Regions from separate parts of the Acidaminococcus sp. AM05-11 genome, predicted to be linked through region 1. Evidence: a T-box and tRNA genes for the amino acid it is inferred to sense, from the RefSeq annotation. Region 1 holds a T-box; the other holds one or more tRNA genes.

Region 1 (5,777 bases):
CTTGCGCAGGGTTTCCATCCGTTCCTTCAGCCCTTGGATCTTGGCTTCGGTTTCTGCCTGTTTGGCTTTTTCTTTTTCTACCACTTCGGCAGGAGCCTTGGCCAGGAAGCCGGCGTTGCTGAGCTTGCCAGCCGTCCGTTTGGCTTCTTTTTCTGCTCCGTCCAGTTCTTTCTGGAGCCGGGCCAGTTCTTTTTCTACGTCAATCAGGCCCTTCAGGGGCAGGTAGACCTTGGCACCGGTTACTACGGCGGTCAGGGCGTTTTCCGGAGCTGCGTCTTCGGCGCCGCCTACCGTCAGCACGTCCACGGTACCCAGCCGGCATACGTAGTCGCTGTTGTTCTTGAATACGTCCACCAGTTCAGGATCTGCCAGTACCAGGGCCGGAGCCTTATGGCCGGGGGCAGCGCCCACTTCCGCTCTCATGTTCCGGATGGCCTTGATCACATCCATCAGGGCGGTCATTTGCTTTTCAGCGGCATCATCCAGCAGGTCGCCGGCCATATGGGGCCAGGGAGCAATCATGATGCTTTCCCCTTCGTGGGGCAGATGCTGCCAGATTTCTTCCGTAATAAACGGCATGAACGGGTGCAGCAGCTTCATGGCATCGCCCAGCACCTGGCACAGGACGGCTTGGGCAGTAGCCCGTTCCGCTGCATCGTCCTTATTGTACAGGCGGGGTTTGATCAGTTCGATATACCAGTCGCAGACTTCACCCCAGATGAAATCGTAGATCAGGCGGCCAGCTTCACCCAGTTCAAATTTATCCAGATAGGAGGATACTTCGCCGATGGTGTGCTGCAGCCGGGACAGAATCCATTTGTCTGCCAGGGTGTAGGGGTTCCGGGGTGCCTTGGGATCGTAGCCGTCCAGGTTCATCAGGGCGAACCGGGAAGCATTCCAGATCTTGTTGGCAAAGTTACGGGTGGATTCAATCCGGTTCCAGTAGAACCGCATATCGTTGCCCGGGGTGTTCCCGGTAATCAGCATAAAGCGCAGGGTGTCGGCGCCGTATTTGTCCACCACTTCCAGGGGATCGATGCCGTTGCCCAGGGATTTGGACATTTTACGGCCCTGTTCGTCCCGGACCAGGCCGTGGATGAACACGTGCTTAAAGGGAATTTCCTTCATGAATTCCATGCCCATGACCAGCATCCGGGCCACCCAGAAGAAAATAATGTCGTAGCCGGTGACCAGTACGCTGGTGGGATAGAACTGTTCCAGTTCTTCCGTCTTGTCCGGCCAGCCAAAGGTAGAGAACGGCCACAGGGCGGAGCTGAACCAGGTATCCAGGGCATCTTCATCCTGGTGTACATGGCCGCCGCATTTGGGGCAGCGGTCCAGATCCGTCCGGGAGGCGGTTACTTCCCCGCAGTCATCGCAGTACCACACAGGAATCCGGTGGCCCCACCAGATCTGCCGGGAAATGCACCAATCGTGGAGGTTGTCCATCCAGTTGGTGTAGGTCTTGGTAAAGCGGCTGGGTACAAACTGGGTCCGGCCGTCTTCTACGCAGTCCACGGCGGCTTTCACCAGGGGCTGCATCTTTACGAACCATTGGGTGGAAACCAGGGGTTCCACAATATGGCCGCAGCGCTGGCAGTGGCCTACGGAGTGGGGGCATTCCTCCACTTTCACCAAAAGCCCCGCAGCTTCCAGGTCAGCCACAATGTTCTTGCGGCATTCGTAGCGGTCCTGACCGGCGTATTTGCCGGCTTCCTTGGTCATCTTGCCGTCCTGGCCGATAACGGTAATCATGTCCAGGTGCTGGCGCTGACCCATTTCATAGTCGTTGGGGTCATGGGCCGGGGTAATCTTTACGGCACCGGTACCAAACTCCAGGTCTACATAATCGTCGGCAATAACGGGAATCAGCCGGTCCGTGGTGGGCAGTTTCACCTTTTTGCCCACAAACTTGCCGTACCGTTCATCCTTGGGGTTCACGGCAACGGCGGTATCGCCGGGCATGGTTTCCGGACGGGTGGTGGCGATGGTCAGGTAGACCCCTTCTTCGCCGTCCACCGGGTATTTTACATACCACAGATGGCCTGCATCATCCTTATGTTCCACTTCTACGTCACTTAAAGCCGTACGGCAGTTGACGCACCAGTTGATCATCCGGGTGCCCTTGTAGATCAGGCCCTTTTCGTACAGGCTCACAAAGGCTTCCCGCACGGCACGGCTCAGGCCTTCGTCCATGGTAAAGCGCTGGCGGTCCCAGTCGCAGGAAATGCCCAGGGATTTCAGCTGGGTAACGATTCTGTCCCCGTATTCTTCCTTCCACTGCCAAACCCGTTTGACGAATTCTTCCCGGCCCAGGTCATAGCGGGTCAGACCTTCTTTTTTCTTCAGTTCTTCTTCTACCTTGATTTGGGTAGCCAGGCCGGCATGGTCATAGCCGGGCAGCCAGCAGGTATTGTCCCCCATCATCCGGTGCCAGCGCACCAGGATATCCTGGAGGGTATTGTCCAGGGCATGGCCCATGTGCAGCTTGCCGGTAATGTTCGGCGGGGGAATGACCACGCTGAACGGAGGGCGGCTCTTGTCCACTTCCTGATGGAAGTAGCCCTGTTTCATCCAATATGCATACCATTTCTTTTCCACCGCGGCAGGATCATATACCTTGGGGATGTTGTTTTCTTCTGCCATTTTTTTCCTCCTTAAAAAAAATAACCCGTCCCTGTTATAGGACGAGTTGACTTCGCGGTACCACCTACATTCTCAATTGCTTGAGCACCTTGGAGGCTTAACGCGCCTTGACGGGCAGGGCTGCTGCACCCTGCCGGCTCCCGGACGACTTCCAGCGGCTGACGTGGATGCTTGCACCGACCGCACCCTCTCTGCAACGCAGCTTGGCTGTACTCCTTCCGTTCATAGCCATTGGTCATATGATATTACAGTTAATTCTAGCAAGCCTCACCAGAAAAGTCAATGGAGAACGCCCTACAGGGACTCGATCTGCCGGCAGAGGATTTTTCCCATGCTTTCGGCCATTTTGTCCAGCTCATGAATCCGGATGCAGTCCTTGCCGAAGATTTTCCGGGCGTCTTCCATACCGCCCTTGACCTCGTCGTTGATGAGGCCAATAATCCGAATGCCTTCCCGGCGCAGGGCCGCCGCCTCGTCCGCCGTATCCGCCACGGCCCGGCCTTCCCGGTACTCGGGCTGGTACAGGCTCCCTTCCTTCCGGAAGGGCCGGTCATCGTTGGGCTGGGCATCGGTGAGCATAATAAGGATTTTTTTCGTCTGGGAAAAGTCCCCCATCAGCTGCCGGGCGCCCCGCAGAGCCAAACCGTCCCGGTTCCAGCCGGTGGCCACGTAGTTAAAGACGTTGGTGCACTTCTTTTTTTCCTCGTAGCTCTTGAACAGGGTCAGCACCGTGTAGCTGCGCAGGGTGCTGAAGGAATACACCTGGTAGGGAATGCCGCACTGGCGCAGGGCCTCAGCAATGACAAAGGCCTGGGAGGCGATGACGGGCTGGGCTCCCCCCCGGGAGGCCGAAGCATCCAGCATAATATCCACGGTAAAGTCCGGGGTAGCCACCACTTCCTGGTTGTAAAACACCCGGGGGTCCTGGAGCTTGGCGGCCCGCCAGACCAGACTGGGCACCAGTTCCCCGGCCTTGACCGGCACCGGCAGCTTGGTCCGTACCAGCCGCATGGCGCTGCGGATCTGCTGGGTCAGGCGGATAATGCTCTGCCGGGCCTTTTCCCCGTGTTCCTTGTAGTAGGCCAGGTTCCGCACCCGCTGCCGGCGGGCTCCCTGAAGCCACAGGGAGGCTTCCCCGGTGCTGCCCTTGCTCCCCAGGTGGCCCCGGGTAAAGTGCAGGTGGCAGCCCTTATGGACGCCTACGCAGCAGGCCTGGTCGATTTCCAGCTGCTTTTGGGGCGGATAAATGGACGTCCCGAAGCAGTGGATGATGTAATCATAGTTTTGGGCAGCGGTCTGGCCGGTAATAATGGCCATGAGCCCGTTATGGGCGTGCTTCCCCGACAGCAGGTCTTCTGCCTGCTGCTTGGAATATAAAAAATTAAAGATGGATTCCTGTTTTTTGGCAAACTGAGGCACAATCCAGCTGAGGAAATCCCCCAGTCCCTTGCCGATGATGACCTTTTCCAGGCTTTCCCGCACCAGAAAGTGGGACACAAAGTACTTTTTGGTCAGCTTCCGGAAATGGTCACACAACGTGGCCGTATCCCAGCTGGGGTCAAAGGCCAGGCTTTGGTACAGGGCCTTGGCCCAGGGGTCGATGAGACCGTTCTTTTCCCCCAGCACCTCGTGCCAACGGGCCGCCTGCATTTCGTGGGCCACCCCGTGTTTGTCCGCCAGGGTGCCGTTAAAATAGGCCCGGGCGTGCTCCTGCCGCAGCTGGGGCAGCACGGGCCGTACCGGGGCCTCCTTGGCGTAGGTGGCGTATTCCAGCCCCAGCCACAACAGGTCCGTAAAGGTATCCACCAGGGCGGAATTTTCCATTTCCTGGAACATCGCATGGAGCTGGTCCGTATCGTAGTATTTCCGGGTGAACCCCACCACGGCATTGAGGTACAGATCCGGTGCCCCATCATCCCCGTAGGCCAGAAAATCCGGCTGGAAGCGGTAGTCGGCCGAGGTATCCCAGACCATATTCAGCGCCCGCCGGCGCTTGGCATCGTATTTTAGCTTGGCCATACGCCCTCACTCCTCAAAGATATCCTGCTTCCGGTAGGTGGAGGGAATGCGCAGCTTGATCACATCCCGGATAATGCCGGGCTCGTATTCGTCAAAGGATTTGTTCACCAGACCCATTTCCAGGGCATCGTGGGCTTCCAGGCCCTGCTGGATCAACTGGAGGGCGTCCAAAAGGCCCCGCAGGTCCAGCGCCCGCTCGGAGATTTCCGCTTCCTGGCACTTCTTTTCCAGGTCCAGGAACAATTGGCCAAAGCCCTCCCGGGCCTGTTTTTTCAGCGTAGGAAATTTCGTGGAGAGCAGCCGGTCCAGGGTGGCCCCGTCAATGGGCGGCAACTGGATTACCGCAAACCGGGAGGTCAGGGCTTCGTTCAGTTCCCGGGTGCCGGAGTAGCCGTAGTTCATGGTGGCAATAAAGCGGCAGGCTTCGTTGGCCTGGAGCAGGTCGTAGCCGGGAATGTCCACCCGATGCCGGTAGTCCAGCAAGGAATGGAGCACGGCCATGGCTTCGTTCCGGGCCATGTTGATTTCGTCAAAAACCCCAAAGCCGCCCCACTGGGCGCACTGGTACACCGGCCCCGGCCGGAACACCACTTCCCCGTTCCGGAAGGTATCCGTGCCCAGCATGGAGGTGGCATCCACGTTGATGTGGAAGGAAATATTCCACATAGGCCGCTGGAAGGCCGCTGCCAGGTTTTCTGCCAATACGTTCTTGCCCGTGGCCTTAGGCCCTGCTAGTAGCAGGTTCTGGCCGCACAGCAGGGCCGCAATGGCCTCCTCCCAGACCTTTTTGCCATAGTACGGGAAACGGGGCACCGGCACCCGGTTCTTCCACTGTTCTTCCACCGGATGGGCCTTCCTATAGGCCTCCACCCCGGCAATCAGTTCTTCTGAAACCTGTTCTTTCCGTAAAAAATCCAGCATACTCTGCCCGCTCCCTCCGTCGCAATCTGTGATAATTATAGCATTTTCCCAGTAGGATGGTGCAGAATCCCGGGAAAGAAATGTCCCTTTTGCAGAAGCTGTCTGAGCGGGGCGTGAGCCGCCTGATTCCCCTTGGGTTGAAGAAAAAGGGAGAAGATCATATAATAAAGGTAATAGAAGCTATGGGAAGT
Region 2 (5,777 bases), on a different contig from region 1:
TATTTGGGACTGTTTTCCCAGGCAGAAAAAGTGTTTATTTTTGAAGGGGATTCCCATGCCCCGTATTATTGGAGTACCAGCGGCGAGGCCGGGGTGGGGGAGCGGACGGTTCCCCAGCGGGATTACGCAGCACTGCGAGAGACCATTGATGGCCTGTTTGCGAAATACGGCAGTGTGTTTATCAGTGATTTGTCCCGGTGCCCGTGCGAAGATGAAAAAGCGCTGGCGGTGCTGACTTCCTATGGGCTCAAGAGCCTGGCGGCGCTGCCCATTTATTTCAACCACCGGCGGCTGTGCGTGGTATGCCTGGAAAACGTGCCCCGGGACCGGATGAGACCTACCCGGATGCTGGTGAGCCATTTGAAGACGTCCCTGATCATGATGTTTGCCAATCGGAACTCGGTGTACCACCTCCGGGCCAACAGTTCCATTGACCAGATGACTGGGGCCCTGAACCGGAATGCCTTTGACCGGTACAGCCAGACCATTGATCCGGAAGAAAGTATTGGGGTGCTGTTTGCGGACCTGGATAACCTGAAACAGGTCAACGATCAGATGGGCCACAGCTGGGGGGACCGGCTGCTGTGCGATATGGCAGAGGCTCTGATGCGCTACCGGTTTGGGGGCACGGTATTCCGCATAGGCGGGGACGAGTTTGTGGTGGTGTGGCAGGGCCTGTCCAAAGACGCTTTCTACGCCCTGGGCCAGCAGATTCGCCGGCATTTGGCGGAGCGGAACCTGAACAATTCCATGGGCCTGTATTGGGCCCCTGATGTGCGCAAGGGCTTTGATGCGGTGCTCCGGGCTGCGGACCAGCAGATGTACAATGAAAAGAGCCAGCATCGGCTGATCTGCCGCAGCACCAATAAGGAAGAAAGCCTGTTTGTGGAAGCTATGGCCAAGGGAGAATTTACGCCGTTTTTGCAGCCCATTGTGAATCCCCAGACCAATAAGATTATCGGGGCAGAGCTGCTGGCCCGGTGGATTCGGGGCGGGGTGATTCTGGAACCGTCCCATTTCCTGGACGAAATGGAACAGGACGCCTTTATTTTCCAACTGGATTCCTATCTGTGGGAAGAAGCCTGTAAGCTCCAGCGGGAACTGCTGGACAAGGGGCGGAAACCCATTCCGCTGGCTGTGAACGTCAATGCCAAGGATTTCTATTTGGGAAACGTCCCCCGGCTGATTCGGCAGCTATTGGAGAAGTATGACCTGCCCTATGAGCTGTTGATTTTAGAAATCAAGGAGCGGGATTACCGGCGCAACTCCCTGGTCCACAGCTGCGTGGACAATATGTACGATAAAGGGGTCTTTACGGTCATGGACCAGTTTGGCATGGAATATGATTCCCTCCAGGTACTGCCCACCTTGAAGGTGCGGGGGGTAAAGTTCAGCTGGAACCAGCGCCAGGATATTTCGGAAGAGTATAAGCAGAAGGTGCTGGAAAGTCTGATGAACTTGGCCGAACGCCAGGGGCTGATTGTCAACGTGGCTGGCATTGAAACCGCGGAGCAGGCCCAGATGGTGATCCGGCAGGGCGGCGGCTGCGCCCAGGGCTTCTACTGGTACCGGCCGCTGGAATGCCGGGCTTTCCGGAGACTGCTGGCAACGCCGGGGCTGACCCAGCCGCCCAAGGACCAGTCCATGCTGAGCCTGAACGTAGGAACGCTGACGGTGTACCACCTGCTGGCGGAGAATATCATCAGCGAGGCCCGGCTCAACGATATTATTGGGCCCATGGCCATTATTTCCGTGAAAAATGATGACAGCCAAATCCGGATGCGCCAGATGAACCGGGCGTACTACCGGCTGGTGGGGCGGTCCCCCCAGGATCCTTCCCTGAGCGTGGTGGACAACATTCTGACCGATGAACCGGGACAGGACCTGCTTACGGCCTTCCATCGGGCAGACGGCCGGCCGGACAGCGGCCATTTGATTTCCTTCCGGTATACCTGTCCGGGAGAATTGGAGCCCCGGCATTTGGTGGCCCGGATTCTGCCCATTGGTAAGAACGACCATTTCCGGTACTACCTGGTATTCCTGCACAAGTTCCGGTGAAAAAATTTTAGAAACAAGTTTTTGTACACTAACTTATATGTAGAAAACCCCTGTGGGGCTAACAGGGAAAGATACGCAAAAAAGGCATACTGCTCAAGCTGCTGGCGGCGAGAGCGGTATGCCTTTTTGTCCGGGGCGGGGTTAGGGGAGCGCCTTTCAGACGAAAAAAAATCCTGCCGCCGCAGCGACAGGATAAATTTTCAATGGTGGAACTAACTGGACTCGAACCAGTGACCCCCACGATGTCAACGTGATACTCTAACCATCTGAGCTATAGTTCCTTAAACAATGAGATAATTTTACCCGAAAGTGGCGTTATTGTCAAGGGCAATACGGGGTTTCCTGTTTCTTTTTTACCTTAGAAACGATATAATGATTACATATGCAAGTTTGCAGACTGCCGGAGAAAACGGCCGGAGGTCTTTTTTCCTGAGCCGCGGAAAGCCTGAAACCGGGCGGCTGGGCAGCTGCTGAAGACAATAAGGGAGGTATTCTCTATGTGGAAAAAATTTGTGACCCTGCTGCTGTTCGCCGTTTGTGTGGCAGTGGCTGCCTGCGGCAGTGCGGAGGCTCCCAAGGCTGCCAGCACCAAGGCAAATGCCAAACCCCAGCGGGTGCTTGCGCTGTTTGATACCAGTAAAGGAAAGTTCCAGGTGCAGTTAGCCACGGAGGCAGCACCCAAAACCTGCGCCAATTTCATCAAACTGGCGGAATCGGGCTTCTATAATGGGCTGACCTTCCACCGGGTGATTGATGGCTTCATGATCCAGGGGGGCGATCCCCAGGGCAATGGCACCGGGGGGCCTGGCTACACCATTCCTGATGAGTTTTCTGACCAGATTCGTCACAGCGGCCCGGGCATCCTTTCCATGGCCAACCGGGGCCCCAATACCGGGGGCAGCCAGTTCTTCATTACCCTGGAAGCCACGCCCTGGCTGGACGGCAAGCATGCGGCTTTTGGCCGGGTCGTCGAAGGCATGGACGTGGTCCAGGCCATTGGCAAGGTAAAGACCGATGCCCAGGATAAGCCGGTGGAACCGGTAATCATCAAGACCATTACCATCAAAACGCTGGACTAGACAGGAGGAGCGGAGTTTGACAGAACAACTAGAAAAACGGTTTGCTTTCCGGGATTCCCGGGAAATGGTGGCCGTGCTGGGAGAAAATGACGAATACCTGCGTCTTTTGCAGCAGCAGTTGGACTGCACCCTGATTCCCCGGGGCAATGAATTGATTGCTTCCGGCTCGGAAGAAGCGGTGGGTTATACGGAAAAGTTGGTTTCTGAACTGCTGTACCTGTACCGCCAGGGGCTGCCGGTTACGGAGCACGATGTAAAGTACGGGCTGCGGCTGGTGCTGGAGGGCAAGGAAAGCCAGCTCCATACCCTGTACACGGATACGGTGCTGACCACCTTCCGGGGCAAGCAGGTCAAGGCCAAGACCCTGGGCCAGCTCCAGTATCTGAAGACCATTGGGGAAAATGATATTACCATTGCCATTGGGCCGGCGGGCACGGGGAAAACGTACCTGGCAGTGGCCATGGCGGTGAAGGCGTTAAAAAATAAGGAAGTGGAACGGATCATCTTGACCCGTCCTGCGGTGGAAGCCGGAGAAAAACTGGGTTTTCTGCCGGGGGATTTGCAGGAAAAGGTGGACCCGTACCTGCGGCCGCTGTACGATGCCTTGTACGAAATGCTGGGTATGGAAGTATTCCAGAAGCACCTAGCCCGGGGCACCATCGAAGTGGCGCCGCTGGCCTACATGAGAGGGCGTACCCTGAACGACGCCTTTATCATTTTGGACGAGGCCCAGAACACCACGGCGGAACAGATGCGCATGGCCCTGACCCGGTTTGGCTTTGGCTCCAAGCTGGTCATCACCGGGGACGCTACCCAGGTGGATCTGCCCAGCGGGAAACAGTCAGGGCTTACCAATGCGGCATATGTGCTGCGGAACGTGCCGGGAATCGGGATTATCCAATTTTCCGAGCGGGACGTGGTGCGCCACGAGATTGTAGGGGCCATTATCAAGGCCTATGAAAACTACGACCGGAAGAAGAAAGAAAAGGAGCAGGCGAAAAACCATGATCGTAACACTGGAGAATAACCAAGAAGAAATTCAGGTACCGGAAGAACTGGAAGCAACCCTGAAAAAGGCCATGGACATCATTGCCCGGCTGGAGAAGCTGACGGACAACACGGAAGTGGATATTACCATTGTGGACAACGACGAAATCCACCAGCTGAACCGGGATTACCGGGGCATCGACCGTCCCACGGACGTGCTTTCCTTTGCCCTGGACGAGGGGGACGAGGAACCGGAAGTGGAAGACGGGGAAGCCGAGCATCTGCTGGGGGACGTGATCATTTCTGCTCCCCGGGCCGTAGAGCAGGGGGAAGAGTTTGGTCATGGGCTGAACCGGGAAATGACCTACCTGGCGGTCCATGGGATGCTGCATCTCCTGGGCTATGACCATATGGAAGAAGCGGACAAGCAGGTAATGCGGGCCCGGGAGGAGCAGGTGCTCCGGGAACTGGACCTGGCGGAAGAAAAGTACGGAGGCTGAGATGGCGCTTGATGCGGAATTGTTCCAGGCGGCGGTGAAGGCCCGGGAAAACGCCTATATTCCCTATTCCCACTTTGGGGTGGGGGCGGCAGTACGAGCCAAGGACGGACGGATTTTCACCGGCTGCAATATCGAAAACGCTTCCTATGGGCTGACAGTGTGTGCCGAGCGGAACGCTATTTTTGCGGCGGTAAAGGAAGGGGTACGGGAATTTGCGGCCCTGTGTGTAACGGCGGACACCCCGGCGCCGGTAGCTCCCTGCGGGGCCTGCCGGCAGGTGATGGCGGAATTTCAGATTCCTGTAATTTATTTGACCAACCTGAAGGGCGACGTGAAGGAAACTTCTTTGGAAGAACTGCTGCCCTACAGTTTTGACCTATAAGCATGACAAGCAGAAAGGAAATTTGCATGGAAGCTGCTGAACAAAAACAACATCGGGCGGGCTTTGTGGCTGTGGTAGGCCGCCCCAACGCAGGGAAATCCACCCTGGTGAATAAACTGGTGGGGGAAAAGGTGGCCATTATTTCTGACCGGCCCCAAACCACCCGGAACCGGATCCTCAGCATTTTGAGCACCGCTGAGGCTCAGGTGATTTTCCTGGATACTCCCGGGCTGCACAAGCCCCAGGACAAGCTGGGGGAACATATGGTGCGGGCTGCGGAAGGCGCCATCCAGGATGTGGACCTGGTGCTGTACGTGGTAGATGCCAGCGAGAAATTCGGCAAGGGTGAGGAAACCATTCTGGAACGGCGGCGCAATTCCTGCCGGGTACCGGCTATTCTGGTGCTGAACAAGATTGACCAGCTGGGGGACAAGAGCCGGCTTTTGCCCATCATTGCCCGGTTCCAAAAGGAATACGATTTTAAGACGGTGGTCAGCCTGTCGGCCCTGGAAGATACGGATTTTTCCGCCCTGCTTGAGGAAATCATCGGCTGCCTGCCCTACGGACCGGATTTCTATCCGGAGGATATGTACACGGACCAGCCGGAAAAGGTCATGGCCGCCGAAATCATCCGGGAAAAGGTGCTGCAGCTGACCCGGGACGAAGTGCCCCACGCTGTGGCGGTGCAGGTCCAGGAAATGAAGACACGGGACAACGGCATGGTCTACGTCCGGGCCGACCTGTTTGTGGAACGGGATTCCCAAAAGGCCA

The links. The T-box of region 1 lies ahead of DW089_RS03040 (valine--tRNA ligase). A T-box ahead of a tRNA ligase gene usually reads a tRNA of that ligase, here a tRNA-Val.
Region 2: it encodes a tRNA-Val, which carries the amino acid that the T-box ahead of DW089_RS03040 (valine--tRNA ligase) is inferred to sense. The anticodon was not compared.

Annotation. Positions count from the first base shown of each region.
Region 1 covers NZ_QRMX01000003.1:153,342-159,118, reverse strand. The annotation lists gene DW089_RS03040 (valine--tRNA ligase) at 1-2,646, opposite strand, end outside; T-box leader at 2,681-2,881, opposite strand; gene DW089_RS03035 (hypothetical protein) at 2,941-4,665, opposite strand; gene DW089_RS03030 (AAA family ATPase) at 4,672-5,586, opposite strand.
Region 2 covers NZ_QRMX01000014.1:23,755-29,531, reverse strand. The annotation lists gene DW089_RS07875 (GGDEF domain-containing response regulator) at 1-2,058, shown strand, start outside; tRNA gene DW089_RS07870 (tRNA-Val) at 2,263-2,339, opposite strand; gene DW089_RS07865 (peptidylprolyl isomerase) at 2,556-3,137, shown strand; gene DW089_RS07860 (PhoH family protein) at 3,154-4,164, shown strand; gene ybeY (rRNA maturation RNase YbeY) at 4,142-4,624, shown strand; gene DW089_RS07850 (cytidine deaminase) at 4,626-5,006, shown strand; gene era (GTPase Era) at 5,009-5,777, shown strand, end outside.